DNA from 2 places in the Burkholderia thailandensis E264 genome. Region 2 is predicted to be linked to the other one. Evidence: predicted binding sites of a transcription regulator. Region 2 holds the regulator's gene; the other holds the start of a gene.
What was found. The regulator NrdR, encoded in region 2, represses ribonucleotide reductase genes. The targets are predictions, from matches to a motif close to CACNANATNTNGTG.

Region 1 (18,114 bases), 480 kb from region 2:
GCGGTCGGCCGCGCGGCCGACGCGGGCGTCGACGCGATCATCGTCGCCGATCCGGGGCTCATGCGTTTCGCGCGCGAGCGCTATCCGGACCTGCGGCTGCACCTGTCGGTGCAGGGCTCGGCGACGAACTACGAGGCGATCAACTTCTATCACGAGCACTTCGGCATATCGCGCGCGGTGCTGCCGCGCGTGCTGTCGCTCGCGCAGGTCGAGCAGGTGACCGAAAACACGCCGGTCGAAATCGAGGTGTTCGGCTTCGGCAGTCTGTGCGTGATGGTCGAGGGGCGCTGCGCGCTGTCGTCGTACGCGACGGGCGAATCGCCGAACACGCGCGGCGTGTGCTCGCCCGCGAAGGCGGTGCGCTGGCAGAAGACGCCGGACGGCCTCGAATCGCGGCTGAACGGCGTGCTGATCGACCGTTACGAAGACGGCGAGAACGCCGGCTATCCGACGCTCTGCAAGGGGCGCTTCACGGTGGCCGACGAGAGCTACTACGCGATCGAGGAGCCGACGAGCCTGAACACGCTCGAACTGCTGCCGAAGCTGATGCAGATCGGCATACGGGCGATCAAGATCGAAGGCCGTCAGCGCAGCCCCGCGTACGTCGCGCAGGTGACGCGCGTCTGGCGCGACGCGATCGATCAGTGCGCATCGAACCTCGCGCGCTACTACGTGAAGCCCGCGTGGATGACGGAACTGAACAAGGTCGCGGAAGGGCAGCAGCATACGCTCGGCGCCTACCACCGGCCGTGGAAATGACACGCACGACGGCGCATGCCTGAATGCGGGAGCGAGGATCATGAAAATTGCTTTGGGCCCGGTGCAGTACTACTGGCCGCGCATCGCGACGATGCAGTTCTATCAGGCGATGTCGGAGACGCCCGTCGACATCGTGTATCTCGGCGAGACGGTTTGCTCGCGCCGGCACGAGCTGCGCTTCGCGGACTGGATCGAGATCGCCGACATGCTCGCCGAGGCCGGCAAGGAAGTCGTGCTGTCGACCCAGGTGCTGCTCGAATCGGGCCGCGATCTGAAGACGATGCGCGAGATCGCCGAGAACGGCCGCTATCTGGTGGAGGCGAACGACATGGGCGCGGTGCGCCGCAGCGCGTCGCGCGCGTTCGTCGCGGGGCCGTGGCTGAACGTCTACAACCCGCCGACGCTCGCGATGCTCGCCGAGCTCGGCGCGCGGCGCTGGGTGATGCCGCCCGAGATGAGCGAGGCGGGGCTCGCGCAGATGCAGGCCGAGCGGCCCGCGCATCTGGAAACCGAGGTGTTCGCGTACGGCCGCATACCGCTCGCGTTTTCCGCGCGCTGCTTCACCGCGCGCAACCGCAATTTCCCGAAGGACAACTGCCAGTACGTGTGCATGGAACATCCGGACGGCCTGCCGCTGCACACCCGCGAAGGCGAGCCGTTCCTCGTGCTCAACGGCATTTCGACGCAGTCCGCGCGCGTCTACAACCTGATCGGCGAGATCGACGCGCTGCGTGCGCTGAACGTCGACGTCGTCCGGTTGAGCCCGCAATCGCAACACATGACCGACGTGATCGACGCGTATCACGGCGTGCTGAGCGGCCGCACGGACGCGGGCGACGCGCTCGCCGCGCTGCACGACAGGATGCCGGAGGCGTCGTGCAACGGCTACTGGTACGGCAGGCCGGGCCTCGAGCGCGTCGCGCGCTGAGGGCGCGGCGCGGCGTTTGCCGTGCCGCTTCGGACGGAATGATGAGGAACCCACGATGAATGCTCCGCTTTTTCAATTGCCGCCGGCACTCGGCAAGCTGCTGTCGAAATTGCCCGCGTACCCGGGCGCGCTGTTGTTCGCGAGCGGGATCAATCTCGTGCTGCGCCGGCATTTGCCCGCCGAGACGCTCGCGTTGCTGGAGGGGCGTCCGTTACGCATCGAGGTGAAGGACGCCGGCATTGCTTTCGATTTCGTCTGCCGGCGCGGGACGTTTTCGGCGCTGCCCGGCGGGCGAGACGTCGATCTGACGATCGGCGCGACCGCGTACGACTTCTATCTAGTTTCGCAGCGCCGCGAGGACCCGGACACGTTGTTCTTCAGCCGGCGTCTGACCATGGAAGGCGATACCGAACTCGGGTTGCTCGTGAAGAATTCGCTCGACGCGATCGACCTGTCGGTGCTTTCGATCGAGCGATGGCTGCCGACGCGGCTGTTTCGACGCCCGCCGATCGAGCGCGGCGCAATGTCGGACTGATACGTGAACGCACGCACGGAAGAGCGATCAGGAGACCGGAATGAAGCACGAAACGAAAACGCTGCCGATCGTCTATTCCTGCTCGGGGTGTTCGAACGTCGCGCAGCTCGCGAATCACGTCGCGGTGCGGCTCGACCGCGGCGGCGATGCGGAGATGTCGTGCATCGCGGGCGTCGGCGGCGACGTGCCGTCGCTGCTGAAGGTCGCGCATTCGGGGCGGCCGATTCTCGCGATCGACGGGTGCCCGCTCGTATGCGCGAAGAAGAGTCTCGAGCGGCACGGGATCGCGCCCAACGCGCATTTGCAGCTCGGCGAGCACGGCGTCAGAAAGCGCTTTCACGAGGATTTCGACCCGGACGACGCGCGTCGCATTCTCGCGATCGCGAAAGCCGAAGCGGAGCGGCTCGCGAGCGGCGAGCCAGAACCCGAGCCTGAACCCGAACTCGCGCAGGCGGGCGAGGACGCCGACGCCGCGCTTCAACACAAGCGCTGATTTTCGCGATATCCGATGCGCGGGCCGCGTGGCGGCGCGGCGGCGACTCGACTCGATCGGCAGTCCGGCGATCGAGCCCGCGATGGCGGTTGCGGCATGCGCGAAGCCGAGCGGGGAGGCGCGGAGAATACGGCGCGGGAAATGCGATTGCGCCGGGGAAGTCGCCGAATGAGCCGCCGAATGAGCGCCGGAACAGACACGGCCGAAGCGCACCGGCTCACCCGCGCCGAATCGCAAAATCCGCAAACAGGCGATCGAGCTGGCCGAGCACCGCATTGCTCGGATAGCCGGCGAGCGATGCGGCGTTCAGCGCGCCATCGCCGCATCCTTGCGTTCGAAACACTTGCAGCACGTAACGCTCGACGCCGAGATCGGCGAGTTCGTGCGCGATGCGCAGCAGCGCCGGCTCGGGCAGCAGATCCGGATGCGCGGTTGTCCGGCATTCGTACGCAATGCCGCTCGCGAGCACCGCTTCGAGACTTTGCCGCGCATGGCCGCCGCTCGCGCGCACGCGTGTCGTGCGCGTGTAGTCGTCGAACGGCGCTTTCACGTCGAGCCCGATCCAGTCGAGTGACGGCAGCAGTCGGGAGAGTCGCCGCGGGTGCGTGCCCGCGCTGTGCATGCCGACCTTGAAGCCGAGCCGCCTGACGTCGTCGATCGCCGCGGCGAGCGCCGGATCGATCGACGGCTCGCCGCCGCTGAACACGACCGCGTCGATCAGCCCGACGCGGCGCGCGAGGAATGCGAGCAGCGCGTCCCATTCGATCTCGGCCGGCCGCGAGCGCGGCTGCAGGTGCGGATTGTGGCAATAGCCGCAACGCCATGGGCAACCCTGCACGAACACGACCGCGGCGAGCTGGCCGGGATAGTCGGTCGCGGTGAACGGGACGAGCCCGCCCACCTTGAGCGGATGACGCCGGGGGAGGGCGAGGTTCATCGCGTGAGCGAGCCGCGCTTACGCCGCCGCGCGCATCGCGACGTCGCCCATTTCGCGTTCTCGGAAGTACTTGCGCTCGTGGAATTCGCCTTGCTTGCCGACGTTGAACGACGAGACCGGGCGATGGTAGCCCATCACGCGGGTCCAGATTTCGCATGGCTGACGTTCGTCGTCGGACAGCGCGATCGAGGCGAGGGCGGCTTGTGAGTTGGCTTGTGTCGTCATGATGTTCAGGCTTCCATCGGTTGGGATTGAGACAATTTGCGACGCAGCAGCGCTTCGTCGCACTTCGGGCAAAACTTGTGGCTGCCGGCGAGATAGCCGTGCTTCGGGCAGATCGAGAAGGTCGGCGTGACGGTCAGATACGGCAGCGAGAAGCGGGTAAGCGCGCGCTTCACGAGCGTGCGGCACGCGTCGGCGGACGACAGCGGCTCGGTCATGTACAGATGCAGCACCGTGCCGCCCGTGTATTTGCGCTGCAGGTCGTCCTGGCGTTCGAGCGCCTCGAACGGATCGTCGGTGAAGCCCACCGGCAACTGCGACGAGTTCGTGTAGTACGGCATCTGCGGCGTGCCCGCCTGCAGGATGTCCGGATAGCGGCGGCGGTCTTCCTTCGCGAAGCGGTACGTCGTGCCTTCGGCGGGCGTCGCCTCGAGGTTGTACATGTGGCCCGTTTCCTCCTGATACTCGACGATGCGCGCGCGCACGTGGTCGAGCAGGCGCAGCGCGAACGCGTGGCCCCAGTCGGTCGTCAGATCGTGCGCGTCGCGCGTGAAATTGCGGATCATCTCGTTGATGCCGTTCACGCCGAGCGTCGAGAAATGGTTGCGCAGCGTGCCGAGATAGCGCTTGGTGTACGGGAAGAGCCCGTTGTTCATGTGGTGCTGGATCACCTCGCGCTTGATCTCGAGGCTTTCCTTTCCGTAGTCGAGCAGCGTGTCGAGCCGCGCGAAGAGCGCGCGCTCGTCGCCCGCGTGCAGATAGCCGAGCCGCGCGCAATTCACGGTGACCACGCCGATCGATCCCGTCTGCTCGGCCGAGCCGAACAGGCCGTTGCCGCGCTTCATCAGCTCGCGCAGGTCGAGCTGAAGGCGGCAGCACATCGAGCGGATCATGTTCGGCTTCAGCTCCGAATTGATGAAGTTCTGGAAGTACGGCAGGCCGTAGCGCGCGGTCATCTCGAACAGGCGCTCGGCGTTCGGGCTGTGCCAGTCGAAATCGGTCGTGATGTTGTAGGTCGGAATCGGGAACGTGAACACGCGGCCCGCCGCGTCGCCCGCCTGCATCACCTCGATGTACGCCTGGTTGATCATGTCCATTTCGGGCTGCAGGTCGCCGTACGTGAACGGCATCTCTTCGCCGGCGATCACGGGCACCTGCTCGCGCAGATCCTCGGGGCAGATCCAGTCGAACGTCAGGTTCGTGAACGGCGTCTGCGTGCCCCAGCGCGACGGCACGTTCAGGTTGTAGATCAGTTCCTGAACGGACTGCCGGACTTCGGCGTAGGTGAGCGCGTCGCGGCGCACGAACGGCGCCATGTACGTATCGAACGAGCTGAACGCCTGCGCGCCCGCCCATTCGTTCTGCAGCGTGCCGAGGAAGTTCACGATCTGGCCGACCGCGCTCGACATGTGCTTCGGCGGCCCCGACTCGACCTTGCCCGGCACGCCGTTCAGCCCTTCGGTGAGCAGCGTGCGCAGCGACCAGCCCGCGCAATAGCCGGACAGCACGTCGAGATCGTGGATGTGCAGATCCGCGTTGCGGTGCGCTTCGCCGATCGCGCTCGGGTAGACGTGGCTCAGCCAGTAGTTCGCGATCACCTTGCCGGACACGTTCAGGATCAGGCCGCCGAGCGAATAGCCCTGGTTCGCGTTCGCGTTGACGCGCCAGTCCTGCCGGTCCAGGTATTCGTTGATCGACGATTCGACGTCGATCAGCGGCTTGTCGCGCGACGCCGGATTCGACGCGGCGCTGGGGTGCAGGGTCTCGGACAACGTGGGCCTCTCTCGGTGGTGGCACAAAATCTGGTGATGGGCTGAATGCTAAATACCAGATGTTGTGATGGTCAACGTCGATTCGCCGAAGTTCGGCGCGTACTTGACGGCGATTAAGGCGATGCGAATTCGGGCTGCGGCATCGGCGGCGAGGTTGCGCGGATCGGATGCGCGGCGCGCGCGGGCAGCAGGATGCGCGGCGCTGCGGCCGATGAGCGGCTTCAGGGCACGATAGGGAGGGGGCCGCGGGCGGGAGCGTGAGCGCCGCGATGTGCGGACGTCACGAGGCGCGCGAGCGCGGAGAGCGGGGCGGCAGTCGCCGGACGGTCAGGCACCATCTCGTCGAGCGATTTGCCGTCGGCGCGGCGGCGTTCTTCGCATCGGCATGCGACGGCGCGCTTGGCCGCGGGGGACCGGCGGGCGCAGCCGCCGGACCGTTGCGCGCGCAACGGGTACCGTGTGGCGGCACGGCCGGCGGCCGCCCGCATTCGATTGAGCGCCGCGCGCTTTGCGGCGGGCTCGTCGACGAGCGATGTCGAACGCGAATGCGCGCGATGCGGGTGATGGGAACGATGCGTGCCGCCGCCCGCCTACCCGCTGGTCTTCGCGTCCGAACCGGGCGCGGCCGGCGCGGGGGACGTCAGGAGTCCGGCATAGCATGCGACGTAGACGAGCAACGCGGCCGTCCAGCCGACACCGGCGGCGACGAGCCATTGCGCCGTCGCGGCGGGCGCGAGCCACGGCCCCGCGACGCGCGCGAGCGTCGCGGCGATCAGCAGCCCGTAGCACACGCGCTCGGCGACATTTGCGACGGGCTCGCGTCCCGTATGCTCGAGCGCGGTGCGCGTGATCATCCCGATGATCGCGCAGCCGATCACACCCGTCGTGAACGCGTGCAGCGCGAGCGAATGCGCGACAAGCCCGTACGCGCTCAAGGCCGTCAGTGCGAAGCCGGCCACGATCGATGCGTAAGCGGCGTGCAAAATCGACAGCATCGGCCGCCGCCGGACCGCCCAGAAGCGCCAGCCGACCAGCCGCGCCGTGTGCAGCGCGGCCGCCGCCCCGGCGAGCGAGGCGATCGCGGGCGCGGGCGCGCGCATCGCGTCGGCGATCAGCGCGGCGAGCGTCACCGACATCACCGACGATTCGACGATCCGCCACTGCTTGACCGGCAACCCGGGCTGAGCGGCCGTCGTGATCGACGGGATGATGCGTCCGCCGATGATGACGATGAAGAGCACGAGCAGCCCCGCGGCGAGATCGACGCAGCGCAGCGCCCAGTCGGCGTGTCCTTGCCGGACCCACAGGTGAAAGAGCGCGTTGAGTGCGGCGAGCATGCCGAGCGCGATGGGCAGGAAGATGCCGTGCCGATTTTTCGCGCCGATCAGCGCACGAACGAGCGCGTAGGCGATCGCCGGCAGGAACGCGACGTCGACCGCGGCCGCGGCCCAGCCGGGCCCCGTCCACATCAGCACGCGGCCAGCCAACCACAGCAGCCACAGCGCGGCGAGCGACGGGCCTTGCGCGGGATTCGTCGACGTCCAGGTGCGCAGCGACGTCAGCAGAAAGCCGGACACGATCGCGCCGCCGAAGCCGAACACCATTTCGTGCGCGTGCCAGAACAGGCCGCTCGCGGGCGCCGCGTGCCCGGCCGAGTCGTGGCCCGCGAGTGCGCCGAGCCACGCGAGCATCGCAATCGCGCCGAAGCAGGCGCCGCCGAGATAGAAGGGCCGGAAGCCGGTCGACCATAGCGCGGCGCGAGGGCCGTCGGGCGGCGCGAGCGGGCTGTGGTTCGTCGAGCGAACGAGCGGCATGACGTTCCCCTTTTTCGATATGTTGCTTTCTTGATGCATGATAGGAGAAGAAGCGCGCGCGTGCGCTGCGACAAGATTGCGCGGCTGCGTTGTTGTCCGCGCGCAAGGCACGCGCGTCCGCGCGTTGACGTGGCGGATGCGGTGAACTAAACGGCGCGCTTGCCAGCGCCGCGTTGCGACGCCGAACGGCGCGCGAGCGCGACGCCGATCGCGAGCGTCGCGGCGAAGCTCGCGATCGCGAGCGCGGCGAGTTCGCCGCCCGCGCGCCGCAGCGCGAACGCATCGAGCAGACCGCCCGCGACGCGCAGCGCGACGGCCGCGTGCAGGAGCGCGAGCGGCGCATAGAAGAACGGCCGATACGCGACGCGCAGCCGCGCGACGGCCGGCACGATGATCGGCATGTGCCCCAGGATCATCGAGAACACGAAGCCGAGCGTGAGCGCGTGCAGCGCGGCGTCGTGCGCCGGATGGCCCGGCGCGAGCGCGCCGTTCAGACCGAGCGCGCCGCTGACCGCGAGCCAGCCGTAGCCGGACAGCAGGCAGACGGCGATGAAGCGCGTGAGGCCGCGCTGGCGCACCGTGTGGCGCGCGATGTCATGGCGGATCAGCCACCACGCGAGCAGCAGCTCGCCCGCGCCGAACAGCCGCAACGCGGGCAGCGGCTGCCAGGGCGCGAGCGCGGCGGCGACGGGCAGCAACGCGGCGATGCCGCAGAAGCAGGCGCTCGCGCCGCGCGGCAGCGGGCGCACGCGCGTGAGCTCGAGCCGCTCGGCGGCGATCGTCAGGATCAGGAACGCGAGCCACCACGCAACGGCCGCGAACGGATCGCCCGTCAGCAGCCAGACGACATTGCCCGCCCACCAGCACCCGACGCTCGCGGCGAGCACCCACAGGAACAGCGCGGTTTGCCGCCGCAGCACCGCGGCGTTGACGGCGAGCGCGACGCTCGCCGCGCCGGCCAGCAGCGCGGCGGCGAGCATCGGCGGCGCGCCTGCCAGCAATGCGACGCCGGCCGCGACGGCCATCGCGGGCACGAGATACGCCCAGCGCGCGCCGAGCGCGACTGCGCGCTCGACGCCGATCACCGCGCCGAAGAACACCGGGATCATCAGCACGCCGTGCCACGCGAGCCTCGATACGGCATGTGCGGGCGCGGGCGCGCCGAGCCGCGCCAGGCCCGTCGCGATGCCGCACGCGAGCAGCGCGACGATGACGCCGCCCGCCGCGACGCGCACGATCGCGCGGGCGAGCGAAGCGGTCGGTTGCATGGCGGCGCGCATGATCTCGAGGGCGTGAAGCGCGTCAGGCGATCGGCCAGCCCATCTGCTCGCGCGCGGCGTCGCTCATCATCTTCGGCGCCCACGGCGGCTCCCAGACGAGATCGACGTCGACGGGCAACGCATCGGAGGTGAACCCGCCGAGCGTCGCCTGCACGTCGTCGATCACGACGCCCGCCATTGGACAGGCGGGCGACGTCATCGTCATCGTCACGACGATGCGCTCTTCGGTGCGTTCGATCCGGTAGACGAGACCGAGGTCGACGATGTTGACGCCGATCTCCGGATCGATGACTTCCTTGAGCGCTTCGCGCAGTGCGAGTTCGTCGGGCGTTTCGCAACGGATCGCTGAGGAATTCGACATGATTGCTCCGAACGGAGGAAGGGGAGGGGCCGGCGGGCCGCGCGACATGCACGGCCCGCCGGCTGCGCGAGAGTGCAGCTTACATGCGCTGCGCGGCCTGGCCGACGGCGCGCTCGTCGGGCTGCGGCGGCACGGGCCGGCGCAGCAGGCGAAGCGCGAACCAGCCGAGATACAGCACGCCGAACGCGAACACGACGTCGCCCGGCACGCGCAGCCACACGAGCGCGTTCATGATCGGCGCATGCACGACTTCCGGCGAGCGCGCGTACCAGAGGCCCTTCGTCACGCTCGCGTACGCTTCATAGATGCCTGACGGCAGGATCGACAGGAACACCATCATGAAGAGGCCGACGTTCAGCAGCCAGAACGCGGGCTTGAGCAGGCCGTCGCTCCACACGCTGCGAGCGGACATGCCGCGCAGGCAGAACAGCATCAGGCCGATGCCGAGCATCCCGTACACGCCGAACAGCGCGGCGTGGCCGTGCGCGGGCGTCATGTTCAGGCCCTGCACGTAGTAGAGCGAGATCGGCGGGTTGATCGAGAAGCCGAGCAGGCCCGCGCCGACGGTGTTCCACACGCCGACCGCGACGAAGCAGAGAATCGCCCACTTGTACGACTGAACCCACGGCGCGGCCTGCGACTTGCGATACGTCTGCCAGCCTTCGAGGCCGACGAGCGCGAGCGGCACCACTTCGCACGCGGAGAACACGGCGCCCACCGCGATGATCGACGTCGTCGCGCCGGTGAAGTACAGATGGTGCAGCGTGCCGAGAATGCCGCCGAACAGGAACACGATCGTTTCCATCACGATCGCGCGGTTCGCGCTTTCGAAGCGGATGAGGCCGAGGCGCGCGAAGATGAGGGCGATCACCGCGGTTGCGAACACTTCGAAGAAGCCTTCGACCCACAGGTGCACGAGCCACCATCTCCAGTACTCGATCATCGAGTAGTGGGTGTTTTGCCCCCACGCGAGCGACGACGCATAGAAGAGCCCGATGCACGCGGCGGACAGGAACACCATTGCGATCAGGCCGCGGCCTTCGGTTGCCTTGTTCTTCAGCGCGGGCATCAGCGCGCGGCCCATCAGGAACAGCCAGAACAGCAGGCCGACGAAGAGCAGGATCTGCCAGACGCGGCCCATGCTCGTATAGGCCAGGCCCTGATTGCCGATCCAGAACGAGAAGTTCGTGCCGAGATGCTTGAGCGAGCCGAGCCAGCCGGTGGCGGTCGAGCCGACGACGATGAAGATCAGCGCCCAGAACAGCACGTCGACGCCGAGCTTCTGCAGCTTCGGCTCGCGGCCGGACAGGAGCGGCGAGATGTACAGGCCCGTCGCGAGCCACGCGGTCGCGATCCAGAGGACGCCGAATTGCGTGTGGATCGTGCGGCTCACGACCCACGGCATCACGTCCGCGAGCGGAATGCCGAAGAAGCTATGGCCTTCGACCGCATAGTGCGCGGTGATCGCGCCCATGAAGACCTGCGTGAGCAGCAGGCCGATCACGACATAGAAGTACTTCTTCGTCGCGCGCATCGACGGTGTCGGCTTCACGTTGAAGAGCGGATCGTTCGTCGGGACGGCGAGCGGCGACTCATGTTCACTGTGCGCGGTGTGATACCAGATCATCGCGGCGATCGCGCCGAGCAGGATGATCACGCTCGCGATCGACCACATGCCGTTCGCGGCGGTCGGCGTGTTGCCGACGAGCGGCTCGTGCGGCCAGTTGTTCGTGTACGTGATGTCCGTTTCGCCGGGGCGGTCGGTCGTCGCCGACCATGCGGACCAGAAGAAGAACGACGCGAGCGCGGTACGGTCGGCCGCGCCCGGCACCGAGCCCGCCGTCATCGCGTACTGGTCGCGCAGCGTGTCGAGCGCAGGATCGGCGCCGAACAACGCTTCGTAGTGCTCGGCCACCCGCAGCGCCGCCGCTGCGCGCGCATCCGACAGCGTGAGGCGATCGTTCGCCGCATCGTAGCGGTTCGTGCGCATTTCATGCTTCAGGCGCGCATCGAGCATGCCTTGCTGATCGACGGACAGCTTGTCGTACGGCGCGCCGAATTGCTGGCGCGCCCACGCGTCGCGCAGTTCGAGCGCTTCGCGATGCAGCCAGTCCGCCGACCAGTCCGGCGCGACGTAGCTGCCGTGCCCCCAGACGGTGCCGAGCTGCTGGCCGCCCGACGCGAGCCACACCTGCTGACCGCGCTTGATCTGTTCGCCAGTGAAAATGACGCGCCCATTTTCACTGACGACCGTGTTCGGTATCGGCGGCGCGGCGAGATAGATGTCTCTGCCGAGCCATAGCAGGACGGCGAATGACGCGAGGCAGACAAGCCCGAGCCATGTCCATAAACGACGTGTGGAGCGCATGACCTCTCTCCTTTCAAGAGGGTGGATGTGGAGAAAAACGTTCAATGCGACGGCGGCGCAACGGGCCGTCGATTAAACATGTACAAAGAATGTATGTTTAAGCGGATGGTATGAGACGCCCATGCGGTTGTAAAGGCTCGATGCCGCGACAGGGCGGCGCGATGCCGTGGCGCGGCGCCGCGCGCGGGCCGCGAAGGCGCGCCGATATTGGGCCGCCGGGCTTGGCGGGAAAGGCGGCGTGTCAATTGGTCGCGGGCGGGCGCGATGTCGCGGCGCGAGGTGTCGGCGGGGCCGGGCGCGCGTGCGGCGCGAGGGCCGCGTCGTGCCGAGACGGTGGCGCTGCGTGAGCGAACGACGGCGATTCAGCCGAGGTCGACGCGGGTGGTCAGCGCGATCGGAGCGGGAAAGGGGGCGGCAAAGGGGCCGGCAAAGAGGCCGGTCAATGGGCACGTCAATGGGCAAGCAAGCGGGCCGCGCCAGATGCGCGGGATCGCGCGACGATCCATATCAATCGTGCAGGCGTGAGAACGTGACGGCACGAAGGCGAGAGAGCAGGAAGCCGCGAAGCAATGCGGGCCACGCAACGAAACGCGAGCGACAAGAGCGGCGACCGCGCGCCGCATGCCACTCGAAACCCCTTCCGAACCGGCGGCCAGAAGCGCGGCTGCCGCGCACGTCGGCTTGCCGCAGCGCGCACCGCGCTTCTGGCCGCCGAACGTCGGGCGGCCAGAAGCGAAGCGTGGCCGATTCACGACGCGTTCGCGATGGCGAGATCCGCCAGCACCTTCTGCCGGATCGACGGCTTGATGTTCGATTGCGCCATGTCCGCGCCATAGTGCGCGACGACCCGCGGGTTCATCACCCTGAACCACAGCGGCGGAACGTACGCGAGCAGGATCATCGCCGCGTAGCCGGCGGGCAGTTGCGGCGAATCGTCGAAGTGCCGCAGCGCCTGATATGAGCGCGTCGGATTCGCATGATGGTCGGCGTGACGTTGCAGTTGATAGAGGAACAGATTCGTCACGACGTGGTTGCTGTTCCACGAATGCTGCGGCGTGCAGCGCTCGTAGCGTCCGGTCGGCAACTGCCTGCGGCCCAGTCCGTAATGCTCGACATAGTTCACGACCTCGAGCAGCGATGCGCCGTAGGCCGCCTGGATCAGCAGGAACGGCACGACCTTCGCGCCGCCGAACGCGATCGCGGCGCTCCAGAGCGCGACCGTCATCGCCCATGCCTGCAGCACCTCGTTGCGCCACGACCAGACCGAGCGGCCGCTTCGCGCGAGGCGCTCCCTTTCGAGCCGCCACGCGGATGCGACGCTGCCCGTCACGGTGCGCGGCAGGAACGCCCAGAACGATTCGCCGTAGCGCGCGCTCGCGGGATCGTTCGGCGTCGCGACGCGCACGTGGTGTCCGCGATTGTGCTCGACGAAGAAGTGGCCGTACGCGACGGGCGCGAGCGTGATCTTCGCGAGCCAGCGCTCGAGGCGGCTCGTCTTGTGGCCGAGCTCGTGCGCGGTGTTGATCGAGATGCCGGTTGCCGCGCCGAGCGAGAGCGCGAAGCCGAGATAGTCGTACCACACGAGCGGCTTCGTGCCGACGATCCATATCGCGCCCGCGAACGCGACGTAGACGACGAAGGTCGCGAGATAGACGACGTAACGATAGTAGCGGTCGCTTTCGAGCCGCGGCACGATCGATTCGGGCGGATTCTCGCTGTCCACGCCGATCAGCAGGTCGAGCACCGGAATGACGCCGAACGCGAAGAGCGGCCCGAACCACCAGAAGATGTGCCAGCCGGTCGACAGCGCAAGGAGCGCGGCGAGAAGCGGCAGCGTGATCGTCAGCGCGCCGAGCAGCCACCAATAGCGTTTCGTGTCGGCCCAGTCGTCCGACGCCGGTTGCTGGATTGCCATTGTCTCCCTCCAAGTTGTGTACCGATCTCCTCGTGTTCCGGCGAGTGGCGTGCGCGAGCGATCGATCGCCGTTCGCGCCGACGGGTTCATGCCCGTTGCGCTGATTTATACGTGCTCAATTATCGTTCAGCCAAACATTCGGATTAGGGCGCGACCTCCAAACATCGGCGTGGCCGGCAGGCGCCGTGGTGCCGCTTGTATCGGGCGACGATTCAAACATCCGTGTATTCCATGATTGCCGAACGAATGACGTGTAACAGCGAGGGTATTTCCGTATATTCGAGGGCGACGCACGACGCATGAAAGCGCGGTATCGCGTGCGTTCGCTCGCCAGCGTATTCGGCCGGCCGATGCCGCCCGGCGCTGCCTTCGATGCAGCCGGTGCGCGTCGGCCCTGTTACGGTTGTCTTTCATCGGAGCCCATCCATTGTCTTCATTCGACTCGACCGCACCCGCCGTCGTTTGGTTTCGCGATGATCTGCGCGTATCCGATCATCCCGCGCTCGCGCGCGCCGCCGAGTCCGGGCGCCCTGTGATCGGCGTCTATGTGTTCGACGAGCGCGCCGGCGGGCGAGCGTTGGGCGGCGCGGCGCGCTGGTGGCTGCACGGATCGCTGCGCGCGCTCGATGCGGCGCTCGCCGGGCTGGGCGGCCGGCTCGTGCTGTTGCGCGGCGACGAGGCCGACACGTTCGTTTCGTTCGTCGCGGCGCTCGGCGCGGGCGCCGTCTACTGGAACCGTCGCTATGCGTTCGCTCAGCGCGCGCTCGACAATGCGGTGCAGACCGCGCTCGACGCGCGGCGCGTCGCGGTCGAGACGTTCAACGCGAGCCTGCTGTTCGAGCCGGACGATATCGTCAACGGGGACGGTCGTCCGTATCAGGTGTTCGGGGCGTACTGGCGTGCGGCGCTGCGCCGCGGCGCGCCGCCGCCGCCGCTCGCCGCGCCGCGGCGCCTGAACGGCGGCGCGCTGCCCGAGGCGCTCGCTCGACGGCGAGTCGAGCTCGACGCGCTCGGGCTCGAGCCGACGCGCCCGGACTGGGCGGGCGGCTTGCGCGATGCGTGGCGCTTCGGCGAGGATGCCGCGCACAGCCTGCTGCGCGCGTTCGTCGACAGCCGGCTCGGCGGCTACGCGACCGAGCGCGACCGGCCGGGCATCGCGTCGACGAGCCGCCTGTCGCCTTACGTGCGCTTCGGCAACCTGTCGGTGCGGCAGATCTGGCAGGCGGCCGTCGACGCGCACGCGCACCGCGCGGCGACGCAAGCGGATCTCGACAAGTTTCTGAGCGAGCTCGGCTGGCGGGAGTTTTGCTGGGCTCAGCTGTACCGCTTCCCGGATCTGCCGCGCCGCAATCTGCGCCATACGCTCGACGGAATGCCCTGGCGCGACGATCCCGCCGGGCTCGCCGCGTGGCGGCGCGGCGCGACGGGCTACCCGTTCGTCGATGCCGGCATGCGCGAGCTCTGGGCGACGGGCTGGATGCACAATCGCGCGCGGATGGTATGCGCGTCATTCCTCGTCAAGCATCTGCTGATCGACTGGCGGGAGGGCGAGGCGTGGTTCTGGGACACGCTCGTCGACGCTGACGCCGCGTCGAACGCGGCGAACTGGCAGTGGGTCGCGGGCTGCGGCGCGGACGCCGCGCCGTACTTCCGGATTTTCAATCCGGTCGCGCAGGGCAAGAAGTTCGATCCGGACGGTGCCTACGTGCGGCGCTGGGTGCCCGAGCTGGCCGGCTTGCCGCCGGCCGCGATCCACGAGCCGTGGGCCGCGCCGCCCGCGCAGCTTGCCGCGGCGGGCGTGCGGCTCGGCGACACCTACCCGGTGCCGGTCGTCGCGCACGACGCCGCGCGCCGGCGCGCACTCGACGCATTCGCGACAGCAGGATGAATCTGACGCTGGAGGATTGAATCTTTTGTAATTGATTGGGCTGACATAGTCCTGGAAGACCGCATTTTTTTATCGCTTCCAGTGGTTAAACTCTCACCTCGTGTCAGGAGGATGTTTGGCAGGGGTTAGCGTATGGAAATGACAGGCGGTTTTCCGCCGGAGGCGGTCGCTCCGGTCGTATGGATGACGGGGCTGCCAGGGGCCGGCAAGACGACGACGGCGAACGCGTTGCTCAGCCGGCTGCTCGAGGGCGGCGCGAAGGCGATCGTGCTCGACGGCGATACGCTGCGCACCGGCCTTTGCGCCGATCTCGGCTTTTCCGATGGCGACCGGATGGAGAACATCCGCCGCTTCGCGCATGTGGCGAGGCTGTTCCAGCTCGAAGGCTATGTCGTGATCGTCGCGACGATCTCGCCGCTGCAGGCGCATCGCGATCTCGCGCGCTCGATCGTCGGGAAGGGGTTTTTCGAGACCTACGTCGCGACGCCGCTCGAAGTGTGCCGCTCGCGCGACCCGAAGGGCATGTACGCGCGTGCCGAACAGGGGCGGCTGATGCAGTTCACGGGCGTGTCGGGCGCGTACGAGCCGCCCGTCGCGCCCGACATCTCGATCGACACGACGAACTGCAGCGTCGCGTTTTCGCTCGCCGAAGTCATGGCGCAACTCGCGCGGGCGAGCGCGTTGCCGGGGCAGTTCGCCGCTGCCGCGTCGGCACCCGCCACGGCGCGCGGCTGACCGAGGTTCGAATCCCGGCGCGCGGGCCCGCTCGCCGCCGCGCGGCGGATCGCGCGACGTCCGCCCGGCGCTTGCCGCCGCGCTCGCTTGCCTGTTCGTCTGCGTTTGATCGCGTCCCGCGGGAAAGCGGGTCGCGCCGCTGCGCATCTCGCGCGTTCGCAGGCGCGGCGCGACGCCCGCCGCGTGAAGTGGCGACGTCGCGCGCGGACCGTCGTCCGCCGGCGGGCGTTCGCCGCCTGTCGGCGCGCCTGCGGCGCGTCATTCAACCGACGAATGCGCCGCGCGCATATTGCGATGCAATGCGCGTGTCGTGTTCCGCGTGCGCGCGCATCGCGATGAGCGCGCAATGCACGGATTCACTCGTCGGTTAAAAAGCGCGATGTCGCGCGCCGCGGGCATTGACGCGCCCAATGCCCTTCACTCGCTTTTTACCCGCGTTCCCACCCATTTCGCCGGCGCTTGCGCAACGTTTTTTTGAGATGCGCGGGCGCCGCGCGTGAATAATCCGAGCAAGCATTGAGCGATCTCTTCGGCTATTCGAGCGGCGTATGGGGCCGTTTTGAGGAATGAAAAAATCTCATTTGCCCGAAGGTCGTCGCGCATGTGTAATTCGAATCGCATTACACGAAAACGCAAACCGCATAAGCACAATCAATCATAAATACATGCTGATCATTCGGGCCGGTTGATCTTGCCTCGCATTGCCGCGTCGGGCGCGGCGCATCGTACCGCTACGCGAGAAACTTCGGCTTGTCCGAGCATGGAGAACCGATGAGGGCGGCGATGGGGAATTGGGCGGAGGATCTGCTGGCGGGGCTCGACAGCGCACGATCCGAGGATGAGGCGTTTCGGAGCATCGAAACCGCGGCGACGGCCCTCGATTTCGAATACTGCGCGTACGGGCTGCGCGTGCCCTGGCCGCTGTCCAGGCCGCGCATCGAGACGCGCAGCAACTTTCCCGAGCAATGGAAGCGGCGCTACGTCGAGGCGGGTTTTCTGGACGTCGATCCGATCCTCGCGCACGGCCGCCGGTCGCAGCAGCCTGTCGTCCTGAACGAGACACTGTTTGCATCCTCGCATCAGATGTGGGTCGAGGCGCAGTCGTTCGGGCTGCGGTTCGGCTGGGCGCAGTCGAGCTTCGACGCGTACGGCGGCATGGGCATGCTCGCGCTCGTCCGCTCGCGCGAGCCCGTGACGCACGCGGAGCTCGATGCGAAGGAGTACCGGATGCGCTGGCTCGTGCGCACCGCGCACGCCGCGCTCGGCCGCATGATGTTGCCGAAGCTGATGGCGGACCCGGAGCGCGGGCTGACCGAGCGCGAGGTCGAGGTGCTCAAATGGGCGGCGGACGGCAAGACGTCGGGCGAGATCTCGAAGATTCTCGCGATTTCCGTCGATACGGTGAACTTCCACGTGAAGAACGCGATCCTGAAGCTCAGGACCGCGAACAAGACCGCAGCCGTCGTGCGCGCGGCGATGCTCGGGTTGTTGAGTTAAACCGGGCCGCGCGCGGCGCGGGCCGGGCGGCGTGAGCGCGCGGCCCGCGCCGCCGTTTTCCGGCTTGGCGTGGCTCGCTGCCGGCTTTGCGCAAATCGAGTAACGTATCGTTGTCGCGTCGCGTCGCGTCGCGTCGCGTCGCGTCGCGTCGCGTCGCGTCGCGTCGCGTCGCGTCGCGTCGCGTCGCCACTCGGCCACTCGGCCACTCGGCCGCGCGGCCGCGCGGACGCCGCCGGCCGTGTCGTTCGATTCGGCGGGCGCGGCCGCGCGATGGCCGGGCGGCGGCACGCGGGGCAAAGACCTGCCAGAACCCGATCAGACGGCGGCGTGCGGCCGCATCGAGGCGCGCCGCGCGTGCGCGACGTCGCCGCATCGATTTCGCCCGCCTCCGGCGAACGCGCCGTCGGACGCGCATTCGCGCATACGCGGATACGCGGCCGGCCGATGCGAGAGGGCGGCCGCGCGGCGTGCCAACCCGACACAACCATGAAGGAGACGATATGCCGGACCCGCAGCCCGACGCCATTGCGCCCGAGCCTTTCGTCGCGCCGGCCGCCGACGGCTTCCCCGTGCGCGGCTTCGCGTGGCGGCATCGCAGTCCGGCGGCGGG
Region 2 (13,867 bases):
GGCGTCTATGACGAAATCCCGGAGCGGGCGCTGCCGCGCTCTCCCGCGCTGGACGACCGCTACGCCGAATTGGCGCGCCGCATGACGGACGCCGGCATCGACCGCAGCTTCGCGACGCAGGACCCGGCGCTCATCGAACGCCTGATGCGCGACGGGCTGCTGGCCGACAGGGCGGAAATCGAGATGCTGCACGGCGTGCAGCCGACCCGGCTGCGCGATCTCCGTCGCGACGGCGTGAAGTGCCGCGTCTACGGCACGTTCGGCGACAACTGGTATCTTCATTTCCTTCATCGCCTCGCCGAAGCGCCGGAGACCGTCCTGCAGGCGCTTGCGGATATCCACGATCCGTCGCGCATCGTATTCGGCGGCGAATACTGAGATGCGCCCGATTCATTTCAATACCGCGGGCGCGGGACTGGCGTCGCCGGCGGTCATTCGCGCGATGACCGCCTACCTGAACGCCGAGTTCGAGCACGGCGCGTACGAGGCCGAGCGCCTGCACGCCGAGACGCTGGACGCGTTGAGAGCCGGCTTGGCGTCGTTGCTGAACGCGCGGTCGAGCAGCAGCGTCGCGCTTTTCGACAGCGGCACGCGGGCATGGCTGACGTGCGTGAATGCCGTCGCCGGGTGGCGCGGCCGCGGCAAGGTGTGGACGACGCCGTACGAATATGCGGGCAACCTGCTCGCGTTGCAGAAGCTGTGCGCGCGGCATGCGCTCGAACTGGAAGTCGTGCCGCTGCTCGATAACGGCGATCTCGATCTGCAATGGATCGAAACGCACGCCGGTGAATCGTTGTGCCTCGCGAGCGTGGTTCATGTCCCTTCGGGGTGCGGCATCGTGCTGCCGGTCGAGCGGATCGGGCGCATCCTTCGCGACGCGAGTCCGCATGCGCTTTACGCGGTCGATGCCTGCCAGTCCGCCGGCCAGCTCGACATCGATGTTCAGCGAATCGGCTGCGACCTGCTGACGGCTGCAGGCCGCAAGTTTCTGCGCGGGCCGCGGGGCACCGGCTTCGCGATCGTGTCGCAACGCTGGCTCGACCGTTTGGGCGATCATCCGATCGATCTGCATGCGGCGGAAGTGCTGGCGCTCGACCGGCATCGATTGCACGACGACAGCGCGCGTCGGCTCGAATTGAGCGAAATGCATCTGGCGGCGTCGATGGGGCTGAAGGTCGCCGTCGACGAGGCGCGCGGCCGGGATCTCGATGCCGCCCGACGGATCTACGCGGCGCTTTGCGAGCGGCTCGCCGCTCGCGGCGACGTGACGTTGCTTCATCCGGGATCGGTTCACAGCGGGATCGTGAGCTTCGTGCATCGAGATCGGACGCCCATCGAACTCGTTAATCATTTAAGATCACATCGAATCAATGCATGGAAAATCGCGGGCAGTCATACGCCGCTCTATCTGGGCGCACGCGGATACGAATCGGCCATTCGTTTATCCGTGCATTGCACGAACGCGATGTCCGATATCGACGACCTCGAGCGGGCGCTTTTCAGTTCGACGTGACGCGCACGCTGCTTCGGTGAATCAGGGGACGCGCATTATTCATCGAATCGGCATCGATACATAACAAGCATTTCACTCGCCGCATCACAGGAACATCAAACGGATGGAAACAAACGGACGCCTCGATGGCCGGGCTTTAGGAGCTATCGGCATTGCCTTGTTGACGTGGTCTTCTTCGTATGCCGCCATCGCTTACTGCTTGGGCGCGTTTACGCCCAGCGAGATCGCCTTTTCGCGATTGCTGGTCGCATCGATCAGTTTTGCGGTGTTATGGGTGGTCAAGCGCTTTGCGCTTCCGGCCGCGCGGGATCTGCCGAGAATCGCGATATTCGGCATTCTCGGATTGACGGTTTATCACCTCTGTCTCGCTTACGCGGAGACGCGTATTCCGAGCGGCACCGCGGCGATTCTCATCGCGCTGTCACCGGGGGCGACCGCACTGTTGTCCGCGATCTGGCTGCGCGAATCGATCGGGATGATCAAGGCGGCGGGCTTCATGATCGCGCTTGCGGGCGTCGCGTTGGTCGTCGTCACGAGCGGGCAGGGGTTAAGGATGGAGCCGGCGGCGCTATGGGTGCTCGTGAGCGTTGCGGGCCTCGCGATCTATTCGGTGGGGCTCAAGCCGATCCTCAGTCGCGTCGGATCGCTCGGCGTGACGGCGGCGGCATTCGCCGCGGCGACCGTCGCCGCCGCGCCGTTCGGCGCGCCGCATCTCGCCGCCGCAATCGGCGATGCGTCGCACGCCCGGCTCGCCGCATTGGCATGGCTTGGCATCGCGCCGACTTTCGTCGGATACATCGCGTGGAATTTCGCACTGCGGCGGGCGCCCGCCTCGCAGGTCACGAGTTTTCTGTATCTGTCGCCGCCGCTTTCGATCCTGATCAGTTGGGTCTGGCTTGGCGAGCAGCCGTTGCTGATCACGCTGTTGGGCGGCGGCATCACGTTGATCGGCGTTGCGTTGGTCAATGCGCGCGGCAAGATCGGCAAGACGGCGGGCGTTCAGCCGTCGAGAAGAGGTGCATGAATCCGTATCCGTCGGCGCGGAATCCACGTTGATTCGCTGAGATCGAATCGCGTTGCGCCGATGGGCGCGCTCGCTGCGCAAGAACCCGGGCAACAATCGAACGGCATTCATGCCATGCGGAGGGGCTCGTGAACATGAATCGATTCGTGTCGGCAGGCATTGCGTTGATCGAAGGCGGGCTGATTGCGCTCGCGCTGGCCGTGGCTGTCTATGTCATACGCTGGGCGACGTTTGCGGTCGAGGCGATGTGAGCCTGGAAGGCGGGGCGGCTGCGTGGAAAGCGGAGATTCGTTCGGGCGCGTCGTTTCGAAGAGTCGAGCCATGCGTTGCTCATCGGACGGGCATCTCGTTGCGGCGCGCCGGCGTTCGCGGCGATGCGAATCGGGACGACGGCGCGCGTGCCCGTTGACGCAGCCGAATGGCGCGAAGCGCAACAGCGCAACCGGCCGCGTCGCTTGTCGTCAACGTGAGTGGCGCGTGTTTCTCTGGAGCGGGAGAAGCGTCGAGCACGAGGCGTGCGACCCTGCGTCGGAACAAGCACGGGCGACTCGACGATGAGCGTCTCTTCGGCGTTGCTGATGCGGCGCTCAGCGTAGACGCCGCAGATGCGAGAAGGGCCCGGCGCGAACGCCAGGCCCTTGATTTTCTTGGTAGGCCGTACTGGATTCGAACCAGTGACCAACGGATTAAAAGTCCGCTGCTCTACCAGCTGAGCTAACGACCCAAAAGAGGCGAAATTATAGCGACCCTTCGGCAGGGGTGTCAACCCTTCGGCCGGTCGCGTCGTACGTCGTCACTTGATCGCGTCCAGCTTGCTCTGCGCCGTTTCCGCCGCATTCGAGCCGGGGAACTGCGACACGACCTGCTCGAGGGTCTTCTTCGCGGCCGCCTTCTGGCCTTGCTCGAGTTGATTGGTGCCGATCGCGATCAGCGCATCCGCGGCACGGGGGTGCTGCGGATAGTTCTTCACGAGTCCCTGCCATGTCGCAGTCGACCCCTTGTAGTCGCGCAGTGCGTACTGCGCGTTGCCGAGCCAGTATTGCGCGGTCGGCTGATAGGGGCTTTGCGGGTACTTGGCGATGAACGCGCGGAACGAAGCCGCAGCGCCCTTGAAGTTGCCGTTGCGGAACTGCTGCGACGCCGCGTTGAACGCGTCCGTTTCACCCGGCTGCACCGTGCCTTCTACGCCGTCCACCGTCGTCTTCTGCGGCTCGAATTTCTTGAGGCGCGTATCGAGATCGGTGTAGTACTCCTTCTGTTGGCGTTCGAGCGTTGTCAGACGGTTCGTCAAATCCTCGTTCTCGCCGCGCAGCGTCGCGACCTGCTGGTTCAGCTGGTCGAGACGGTTGGTTTGATCGAGGATCGTGCGTTGCGCGGCGGCGAGCTGGCTCGCGAGACTGTCGGACTTGCTGCGCAAGTCGAGCACCGCACGGCGGGCCTCGTCGTCGTCGAAGAGGCCCGCGTGCGCCGGCGCGGCCGCGAGGGCCGCACCTGCCACGCACAGCGCGGCGGCCGTGCGCAGCCAGGAAAAACGGTGCGTCATACAGCGATTCTTCCGTTACTTACTGTTGATAGACGAGGTCCGCGCGGCGGTTCTGCGCCCACGACGCTTCGTCGTGGCCGAGCGCGACCGGCTTTTCCTTGCCGAGGCTCACGGCTTCCATCTGCGAATCCCCGACGCCGAGCAGCGACAGTGCGCGACGCACCGCTTCCGCGCGCTTCTGGCCGAGCGCGAGGTTGTACTCGCTCGTGCCGCGCTCGTCGGTGTTGCCCTGGATCAGGATGTGGCGCTGCGGGTGGCTCTTCAGGTATTGCGCGTGTTGCTGCAGCAGCGGCTGGTACTGGTCCTGCACCGAGTAGCTGTCGAAATCGAAGTAGACGCTGCGCTTCGCGAGCGGGCTGTTCGGATCGTTCAGCGGATCGACGGTCACTTGCGCGACGTTCTCGGGATTCGGTTGCGTGCTGACGGCGCCGCCCTGGTTCGCGTGTTCGTCGAGCTTCACCCCCGACTTGCACGCGGCGAGCGCGCCGATCATCAGCATCGCGAACGCGAGACGAAGTTTTTTCGACATCATGGTTACTCTCCTTGTGGTCATTGCATGAAGGGCCCCCAGGACGGCTCGCGAATCGCGCCGCCCTGAACGGACAAGATCTGCGGCGGCGCGCTGCCGTCGGACGGAACGGCAGCCAGCACGCTGCGGCCCCCCGATTGCGTAGCGTACAGAATGTACTGACCGTTCGCCGCGAAGCTCGGCGATTCGTCGCGCGTCGTGTTGGTGACGGCATTCGCCGCACCCGTTTGCAGATCCTGAACGTACAGCTTGAAGCCCCCGCCCGTGCGCGAGATGTACGCAAGCAGCTTGCCGTCCGGGCTGATGCGCGGACTCGTATTGTAGCTGCCGGTAAACGTCACGCGCTGAGCGGCGCCAGCGCTCTCGCCTCCGGCGGGCATCCGATAGATCTGCGGCGCGCCGCCGCGATCGCTCGTGAAATAGATCCACTTGCCGTCAGGGGAGTAGAACGGCTCGGTGTCGATCGAACTGCTGCGCGTCAGGCGGTGCAGCCCGCTGCCTGTCGAGCTGACGGAATAGATCTGCGTATTGCCCGTGAGCGACAGCGCGACGGCGAGCGTTTGACCGTCCGGCGACCATGCGGGTGCGCTGTTGTTGCCTTTCTGGTTCGAGATCACGTAGCGGCGGCCCGTCGGCAGATCGTGAATGTACACGACGGGCTTCCTCAGCTCGAACGACACGTACGCCACCTTCGTTCCGCTCGGCGACCACGCGGGCGAGATGATCGGTTCCTTGCTCGTCAGCGCGGGAATCGCGTTCTGGCCGTCCGAATCGGAGATCAGCAGCTTGTAGACGTTGCCCGTGCGCTGCACGTACGACAGGCGCGTGTTGAAGACGCCGCGCACGCCGAGCAGCTTCTGGTAGATGTAGTCGGCGATCTTGTGGCCGGTCTTGCGCATCCCCTCGTTGTCGTTCGACGTCGTCAGCGACAGCCCTCCGAGGCTTTGCTGCTTGACGGTGTCGTAGAGGATGAAGTTGACCTTGTACTGGCCGTTCGGCTCGCGGCTCACGCTGCCCGCGACGAACGCATTCGCGCCTTTCGCCTTCCACGCGCCGAAATCGACCGACGCCGTTTCCGGCACGGGCGTGCCGCCCGCGTCGACGTTGGTGAATTTGCCGCTTCTCGCGAGGTCGGCGCGCACGATCGACGTGACCTGTTGCGGCAGACTCGCTTCGTTGACGAAATTCGCGGTGGCGATCGGAAACTGGGTGGAGCCGACGCCTGTGATCAGGACATTCACCTGCGCGTGGGCGGCACCGCCCGCGGCAATCAGACACGAGGCCACCAGTGCCCTGAAACCTAGCTTCGTCATCAAACTCATGCTTCCTGTTCCCGTATGTACGCTGCGCAACCGCAGAGACTCAAAAATACCCGATTCGTTCCCGGTGCGACGGCGGGAGTGTAAGCGCAAACGCGCTCATTCCGCCGCCTTGAAGGTAATCGTAATCTCGGATGGGGTGCGACCGTTGGTATCGGGCGGCAGGGGCACCGATGCCTGGATCGCGCTGATGACCGCCTGATCCCACCCCGAATTTCCGCTGGACCGGCGGATCGACGTGCTGAGCACGTCGCCCGACGGCGTGCAGCGGATCGCCACGACGGTCACGAGGCTGTCGCGCTCGCCCGCCCACACGATGTTCGGCTTGACGCGCCGGCGGACCTTGTCCGCATAGCCCGGCGACGCGGCGTTGCCGCCCGAGCCCGTGCCCGTGCCGCTCTTCGCGAGGCCTTCGCCGCCGCCCGAGCCGCCGCCCGCCATGCCTTGCAATTGCGCGAGGCGCGCCTGGCGCTCTTTGTCGAGCTTTGCTTTCGCCGCGGCGTTCGCCTTGGCGGCCGCCGCCTTCGCAGCCTTCTCGGCGTCCGCCTTCTTCTGCGCGGCGAGCTGTTCCTGTTTCTTCTGCTGTTCGAGCTTTTGTTGCTCGAGCTTCTGCTGTTCGAGTTTGCGCTGCTGTTCCGCCAACTGCTGCTGCTGCTTGAGCTTCTCGGCCTGCTTCTGCTTCTCGCGCTCGACGGCCTTTTGTGCGGCGAGCTGGGCGGCCTGCTGCGCGGCGAGTTGTTGCGCCTTCAACTGCTGCTGCCGCCGCTGCTCCTCGAGCTGCGCCTCGCGTTCGGCTGCGGCCTGCTGCTCGCGCCGCTTCTGCTGCAGGGCGATGTCCGCTTCCTCGTTCTTCACGGGCGGCGGGGGAGGAGCGACCTTCACGGGCGGCGCGGGCACCGGCTGCGGCGTCGACGTATCCGGCACCGACGTCCACAGCTCGGCCTCCGCGCCGGCCGGCGTGCTGTTCTGCCAATGCACGCCGTGGTACAGGAAAAGCGCGAGCAGTACGTGCATCAGCGCGGCAAGCAGGAACGCGCGGCCTGTGCCGCGCTCGCGCGGCGGCCGGGGCGGATAGGCGGCGGTGCGCGGCTGGCGAGGCTTCATTGCGATTTGACGAGCAGACCGACGCGCTTCACGCCGCGCGCCTTCAGATCGGACATCACGGTCATCACCGCGTCATATTGAACCGTTTTGTCGGCCGCGATCACGACGGGCTGATCCGGATGGTCGGCCTGGCGCGCAGCGATGAAGCTGTCGAGCTCGGCCTTCGTCATCGTGTCTTCCTGCGACGCGCCCGAATCGCCCTTGTAGCGGACGCTCATCTTGCCGTCGGCCTGGATGTTGATGACGACGGGCGGCGTCTGCTCCTGGGGCGCGGCGTTGCCGACGGTTGGCAGATTGACGATCGACGGCGCGACGAGGGGCGCCGTCACCATGAAAATGACGAGCAGCACGAGCATCACGTCGATGTAGGGCACGACGTTGATGTCGGCCATCGAGCGGCGCGAGCGGCCGCCGCGCATGCTGGAACGAATGGGAGTGCCGGCCATCGCGTGCTCCTTATTGCGCCTGGCGCTGCAGGATATTCGAGAACTCTTCGATGAACGTTTCGAAGCGGATCGCGAGGCGGTCGATGTCGTGCGCGTAGCGGTTGTACGCGACGACGGCCGGAATCGCGGCGAACAGGCCGATCGCGGTCGCGACGAGCGCTTCGGCGATGCCCGGCGCGACGTTCGCGAGGGTTGCCTGCTGAACGTTCGCGAGGCCGCGGAACGAGTTCATGATCCCCCAGACGGTGCCGAACAGGCCGATGTACGGGCTCACCGAGCCGACGGACGCGAGGAACGACAGATTCGATTCGAGGACGTCCATCTCACGCTGAAATGATGCGCGCATTGCGCGGCGCGCGCCATCGAGGAGCAGCGCCGGATCGTTCAGGCGCTTTTCCTTTGCCTTCAGGAACTCGCGCATCCCCGATTCGAAGATCCGCTCGAGCGCTCCGATCGTGTGGCGGTTGTTCGCGGCGCTCTGGTACAGCGCCTGCAGGTCGCCGCCGGACCAGAAGTCGCGCTCGAAGCGCTCGGTCTGCGCGCGGGCGCGGCGGATCGCGAACCACTTGCGGAAGATGAACGTCCACGACATCAGCGACAGGACGAGGAGAAGCCCCATCACCGCCTGGGCGAGCACGCTCGCGTTGAGGACGAGGGAAATGATCGACAGGTCTTGAGAAGTGTTCATAGAGGTTTGTGTAACGTCCCTTCGGGGAGGCCTGGCCAGAATGCGCCCGGCCGGCGCGCTCCGGCGGCGTCCGGGTGGAGCGGTCGGCTGCGCGCCGCGCTCGCGCGGTGCGTCGCCGGAAACGCTCCGCCGAATCCTGCTTAGTGGCGGATCATGGGGTCGAGTTCATCGGCTTTGTCTAAACGGCACTCACGCATGCGCCGTTGACACGGCTTGCCGGCTTTATGGCCGGCCCGCGTTCGAGTGCGGCGAAGACGGGGGCCGGGATCGCGGTCGGCTTGAACGCCGAGCGGTCGACGCAGCCGATCCGAATGTCGGCCGCGACGAGCAGCGTGTCTGCCCGCCACGCCTGTTGTTCGAATTCGACGCTCGCGCGGCCGATGCGCGCGATTCTGCAGATGATTTGCAGCGTGTCGTCGAGCCGCGCCGGCGCGCGATAGTCGAGGTCCGCTTGGCGGACGATGAAAATCGCGCCCGTTTCGTCGGCGATCCGGCTTTGGTCGATTCCGCATGCGCGCAGCCACTCGGTGCGCGCGCGTTCGAAGAATCTCAGGTAATTCGCGTAGTAGACGATGCCGCCGGCGTCGGTGTCCTCGTAATACACGCGGACCGGCCACGCGAAGTCGGGTGCCGCGTCGGGCTGTCGGCTGGGTTCGATCATGGCGCGCATTCTACCGGAACAGGCGACCCCGATTCCCCTGATTCGTAACGGAATGTTGCCTTCGCCGGGCCGCCTATACGGCCCGGCGGCGCGATCAGCCGCGATGGACGGTGAGACCGGCGGGCGCCTGCGCGACAGGCATCATCTCGATCGTGTTGATGTTCACGTGCGCGGGACGGGTTGCGATCCAGTAGATCGTGTCGGCGATGTCCTCGGCGGTGAGCGGCTGGACGTTTGCGTAGACGTTCGCCGCCTTCTCGTCGTCGCCGCGGTAGCGCACGTTCGAGAATTCGGTGCCGCCGCAGAGGCCCGGTTCGATATCGGTGACGCGCAGCGGCGTGCCGATCAGGTCGGCGCGCAGGTTCAGGCTGAACTGGCGCACGAACGCCTTGGTCGCGCCATAGACGTTGCCGCCCGGGTATGGATAGCTGCCCGCGACCGAGCCGAGGTTGAAGATGTGGCCGCGGCCGCGCTCGACCATGCCGGGCAGCAGCGTGCGCGTGACCGTGACGAGGCCCGAGCAGTTGGTGTCGATCATCGTCTGCCACTCGTCGAGGCTCGCCCGATGCGCGGGCTCGACGCCGAGCGCGAGGCCCGCGTTGTTGACGAGGACGTCGATCGCGGCGAATTCCGCAGGCAGCGCGGCCGGCACGGCCTCGACGGCCGCGCGGTCGCGCACGTCGAGCTCGATCGGCAGCAGGGCGCCGCCGAGCTCGGCGGCGAGCGCATCGAGGCGCTCCTTGCGGCGAGCGGAGGCGACGACGCGGTGGCCGCCCTTGACGAAGGCGCGGGCGATGGCGGCGCCGAAACCTGCCGACGCACCGGTGACGAACACGATCATTGCTGCAGCTCCTAAAACGATGCTTGCTGGGGGGAACTCGTTAGCCTACTGACATCGCGGCGGTGCGGCAAGGAGCGGCGCGCCCGTCTGCGACGCTCGCGGCAAACCCCCGCCCGGCGCCCCTCATGGATTTGTCCCCTAATATAGGTGGGGACTGCCGCACGCGGTTGCCTATTCATGGCGCATCCAATAAACTAGCGTGCTCAATACCCCCTGCGTGACTGGCGATACGACCTTTCGGGGTCAAGGTGGAGCATCCCACCGTGAAGCGCGGGGCGTCGCTTTTGCCGTTCGCCTGGGCAGCCGTTGTGCGCGCCGCGTTGCGTGCTTTGCCGGTGGCTGTCCCGCCTCGCGTTCCTCGGAATTCCTCCGCCGCGTCGAGCCGGTTGCGCTGCCGGCTGCGCGACGTTACTTGGCCACTTCGGTCAACCTGTACACACTTAACGGAAACCGTATGTTTGACAGAGCCCAAAGCACCATTGCGAACGTCGATCCCGAGATCTGGCAAGCGATCCAGCAGGAAAACGTCCGCCAGGAAGAGCACATCGAGCTGATCGCGTCGGAGAACTACACGAGCCCGGCCGTGATGGCGGCGCAAGGCTCGCAGCTCACGAACAAGTACGCGGAAGGCTACCCGGGCAAGCGCTATTACGGCGGCTGCGAATACGTCGACATCGTCGAGCAGCTTGCGATCGACCGCGTGAAGGCGCTGTTCGGCTCCGAAGCCGCGAACGTGCAGCCGAACTCCGGCTCGCAGGCGAACCAGGGCGTGTTCTTCGCGATGCTCAAGCCGGGCGATACGATCATGGGCATGAGCCTCGCGCATGGCGGCCACCTGACGCACGGCTCGCCCGTCAACATGTCGGGCAAATGGTTCAACGTCGTGAGCTACGGCTTGAACGAGAACGAAGACATCGACTACGAAGCCGCCGATAAGCTTGCGCACGAGCACAAGCCGAAGCTGATCGTCGCCGGCGCTTCGGCGTTTGCGCTGAAGATCGATTTCGAGCGTCTCGCGAAGATCGCGAAGGCGGTCGGCGCGTACCTGATGGTCGACATGGCGCACTACGCGGGCCTCATCGCCGCTGGCGTCTACCCGAACCCGGTGCCGCACGCCGATTTCGTCACGACGACGACGCACAAGAGCCTGCGCGGCCCGCGCGGCGGCGTGATCCTGATGAAGGCCGAGTACGAGAAGCAGATCAACTCGGCGATCTTCCCGGGCATCCAGGGCGGTCCGCTGATGCACGTGATTGCGGCGAAGGCCGTCGCGTTCAAGGAAGCGCTGTCGCCGGAATTCAAGGAATACCAGCAGAAGGTGATCGAGAACGCGCGCGTGCTGGCCGAGACGCTCGTCAAGCGCGGCCTGCGCATCGTGTCGGGCCGCACCGAAAGCCACGTGATGCTCGTTGACCTGCGCGCGAAGAACATTACCGGCAAGGCCGCGGAAGCGGCGCTCGGCAATGCGCACATCACGGTCAACAAGAACGCGATCCCGAACGATCCGGAGAAGCCGTTCGTGACGAGCGGCGTGCGTCTCGGCTCGCCCGCGATGACGACGCGCGGCTTCGGTCCGCAGGAAGCCGAACTGGTCGGCAACCTGATCGCCGACGTGCTCGAGCATCCGGAAGACGCGGCGACGATCGAGCGCGTGCGCGCGCAGGTCGCCGACCTGACCAAGCGTTTCCCGGTCTATCGCTGATCGGCCATGCGCTGCCCGTTCTGCCGGCACGACGATACGCAAGTGGTGGATTCGCGCGTGTCGGAAGACGGCGCCGCGATCCGCCGGCGTCGGCGCTGCTCGGCCTGCGACAAACGTTTTACGACGTACGAGCGGGTCGAGCTGGCGTTGCCGGCCGTTGTGAAGAAGGACGGCAGCCGCACCGAATTCGACCGCCGCAAGATCGTCGCCAGCATGAAACTGGCGCTGCGCAAGCGCCCGGTTGCGGCCGATGCGATCGACGCGGCGGTCGCCCGCATCGAATATCAGTTGCTCGCGTCCGGCGAGCGCGAAGTCCGCAGCGAAAAGCTCGGCGAACTCGTGATGAACGAGTTGCGCCAGCTCGATACGATCGCCTACGTGCGTTTCGCGTCTGTCTACCGTCGGTTCGAAGACGTCTCCGAATTCGCGGACGTGATCGAGGAGTTCCGCCGCGCGGCACCCGCGAAACCGCCGCGCAAGCGCTGAGTTCGCGCATTCCGTTTCCCGTTTCGTTTCCCAGTCCATTCGTTTCTCCTGCGGAGCACGCGGTGTGCGTGCTCGCCTGGGCGATTGTCGTGCGTTCGATTGCGGCGCGCGACTCGGCCGTTCGGCGGATGGTCGGCGTTCGCCGGCACGCGTAGAGTCGGCGCATCGGGTTCCAGGAGAGGGCGATGCGATCGGAGCGTGGCAGTCGGGCGGTGGCGGGTTTCATGCTCGTCGAATTGATGGTCGCGCTCGTGATCGTCGCACTTGTCGCGGTACTGAGCGTGCCGACGTTCGCGGGCGCTCGGATGCGCGACCGGGTCGACGCGCGTGCGCGCGTGTTCGGCGCATCGCTTGCCTATGCGCGCGGCGAGGCGGTGAGGCTCGGCGCGCGCGTGGTGCTCTGCCGCAGCGCCGCGGCCGCGAACTGTATTGCGGCGGGACGGCCGTGCGATGACGGGACGACCGACTGGTCATGCGGCTGGGCCGTCGCCGTCTCGGATGGCGAGCGCGGCATGCGCGTGTTGCGCCGTATCGCGCGTGATGCCCGAGTCGCCGTGACGGGGGCGACTGTCGACGTCATATTCACGCCGCCCGCAGGCCAGGTGATCGGCGGCTTCCGGAGTTTCGAATTTGCACCGAGTGACGCATCGGGCGCGTGGCGCGGCGACCGCTGGCGTCGTTGCCTGCGGATCGCGGCGGGCGGCCGCGTGCGGTTTTTCGAGGGCGGCTGCGGGGCGGCGGCATGATGCGCTCTCGGTCGATGCGTGGGAGCACGTTGCTCGAGGCGGCGATCGCGTGCGCGCTGCTCGCGGTCGCGGCACTTGGTGTGGTCGCCGCATTGCTCGCGGCGATGCGAGGCGAGCGTGACGCCGCGGCGCGCGAGCAGGCGATGATCGTTGCCGATTCGTGGTCCGAGATGGCGCGAGCCGGGGCACTGTCGGGCGTCGATTGGGATGCGTCGATGTCCGGATTGCGCCACGGGAAGCTCGTAGCGACGGGCTCAGGTGCGGGTATTTCGAGTGTACGGGTCGAATGGGAGAGGTTGGGGGCGGGCGCCGCGGGGCCGCGGCATTGCGACGGCGATGTCACGGCGGCCCAAGATGTCGCGAAGCCGTGCGTGACGCTCGCTTATGCATCGACGGATCACCAATGATGGGAGCAACACGTTGGCGCGCGCACACGCTGATCGAGGTGATGATCGCGATGGCGCTCGGCTTGATGATTTTGCTTGCCGCGATGACGCTCTATCGCGTGCAGCGCGCAGCCTATTCGGCGGCGGCCGATGCCGCGCGCCTGCGCGACGCGGCGCAGGCGGCGCTCGCGCTGATCTCGCAACAGATCCAGTTGGCGGGTTTCGTGCCGCTCGATGCGCTTGATGCGCGCTCTGTGCCGGGGCTGTTCGGCTGCGCTGCGGGGCGCCCCGTCGGCGCCGACGGGCAGCTTGCATGCGATTCGCTGGCAAGCGGTTCCGATGGCCTCGTCGTTCGCTATGTGGGAGACGGCGTTTCCACGTGGCCGACGGCGAGCGGGCGGGCGACGGACTGTCTCGGCCAAGGTGTCGGCGTGGCCGACGCGCAGCCGCTGATCGTCAACCGTTTCTACGCACGCGTCAGCGCATCGACGGGCGAACCTGAACTTTATTGCGAAGGCAGCGGCAGGCCCGGCATCGCGCAGCCGCTCGTCGAAGGTGTCGAGCGCTTGCGTCTGCGCTACCGGTTGCACGGCGCCGCACGGTGGATCGATGCGCAGGCCTTGTCTGCCGACGATTGGACCGATGTGACCGCCGTTTCCGTTTGCGTGCAAGTGCGGGGCATGCGCACGGGGCGCGCGGCGCGTTACGTCGACTGCGAGGGGCGAGCGGCGAGCGCGCCGGACACTCGCGCGAGACTATCGCTTCGGCGATATGTTGCGGTCCGTAATCGAGCGGGCGCATGATGCGCTCCATCGCCGGGCTGAATGCGGGGCGACCACGGACGGTTCCGAGGCGTTCGACGCCGCACTATGCGCCGCA

Region 1: the regulator NrdR is predicted to act here: its motif matches at 5,700-5,713, upstream of BTH_RS21435 (ribonucleoside triphosphate reductase).

What each region holds. Positions count from the first base shown of each region.
Region 1 is NC_007651.1:2,023,184-2,041,297, forward strand. Features, by position in the region: gene BTH_RS21405 (ubiquinone anaerobic biosynthesis protein UbiU) at 1-759, shown strand, start outside; gene BTH_RS21410 (U32 family peptidase) at 800-1,687, shown strand; gene BTH_RS21415 (ubiquinone anaerobic biosynthesis accessory factor UbiT) at 1,743-2,222, shown strand; gene BTH_RS21420 (putative zinc-binding protein) at 2,263-2,715, shown strand; gene BTH_RS21425 (anaerobic ribonucleoside-triphosphate reductase activating protein) at 2,933-3,652, opposite strand; gene nrdD (anaerobic ribonucleoside-triphosphate reductase) at 3,671-3,877, opposite strand; gene BTH_RS21435 (ribonucleoside triphosphate reductase) at 3,883-5,646, opposite strand; gene BTH_RS21440 (NnrS family protein) at 6,237-7,460, opposite strand; gene BTH_RS21445 (hypothetical protein) at 7,607-8,740, opposite strand; gene BTH_RS21450 (metal-sulfur cluster assembly factor) at 8,763-9,101, opposite strand; gene BTH_RS21455 (nitric-oxide reductase large subunit) at 9,181-11,469, opposite strand; gene BTH_RS21460 (alkane 1-monooxygenase) at 12,218-13,384, opposite strand; gene BTH_RS21465 (cryptochrome/photolyase family protein) at 13,812-15,272, shown strand; gene cysC (adenylyl-sulfate kinase) at 15,405-16,007, shown strand; gene BTH_RS21480 (autoinducer binding domain-containing protein) at 16,791-17,504, shown strand; gene BTH_RS21485 (alpha/beta hydrolase family protein) at 18,005-18,114, shown strand, end outside.
Region 2 is NC_007651.1:1,545,581-1,559,447, forward strand. Features, by position in the region: gene BTH_RS19160 (proline dehydrogenase family protein) at 1-378, shown strand, start outside; gene BTH_RS19165 (aminotransferase class V-fold PLP-dependent enzyme) at 380-1,513, shown strand; gene BTH_RS19170 (DMT family transporter) at 1,617-2,537, shown strand; tRNA gene BTH_RS19175 (tRNA-Lys) at 3,186-3,261, opposite strand; gene ybgF (tol-pal system protein YbgF) at 3,331-4,080, opposite strand; gene pal (peptidoglycan-associated lipoprotein Pal) at 4,100-4,612, opposite strand; gene tolB (Tol-Pal system beta propeller repeat protein TolB) at 4,630-5,931, opposite strand; gene tolA (cell envelope integrity protein TolA) at 6,028-7,032, opposite strand; gene tolR (protein TolR) at 7,029-7,478, opposite strand; gene tolQ (protein TolQ) at 7,489-8,166, opposite strand; gene ybgC (tol-pal system-associated acyl-CoA thioesterase) at 8,345-8,836, opposite strand; gene BTH_RS19215 (SDR family NAD(P)-dependent oxidoreductase) at 8,922-9,668, opposite strand; ZMP/ZTP riboswitch at 9,876-9,976, shown strand; gene glyA (serine hydroxymethyltransferase) at 10,123-11,370, shown strand; gene nrdR (transcriptional regulator NrdR) at 11,377-11,856, shown strand; gene BTH_RS19230 (GspH/FimT family pseudopilin) at 12,042-12,602, shown strand; gene BTH_RS19235 (hypothetical protein) at 12,599-13,009, shown strand; gene BTH_RS19240 (type IV pillus assembly protein) at 13,006-13,791, shown strand.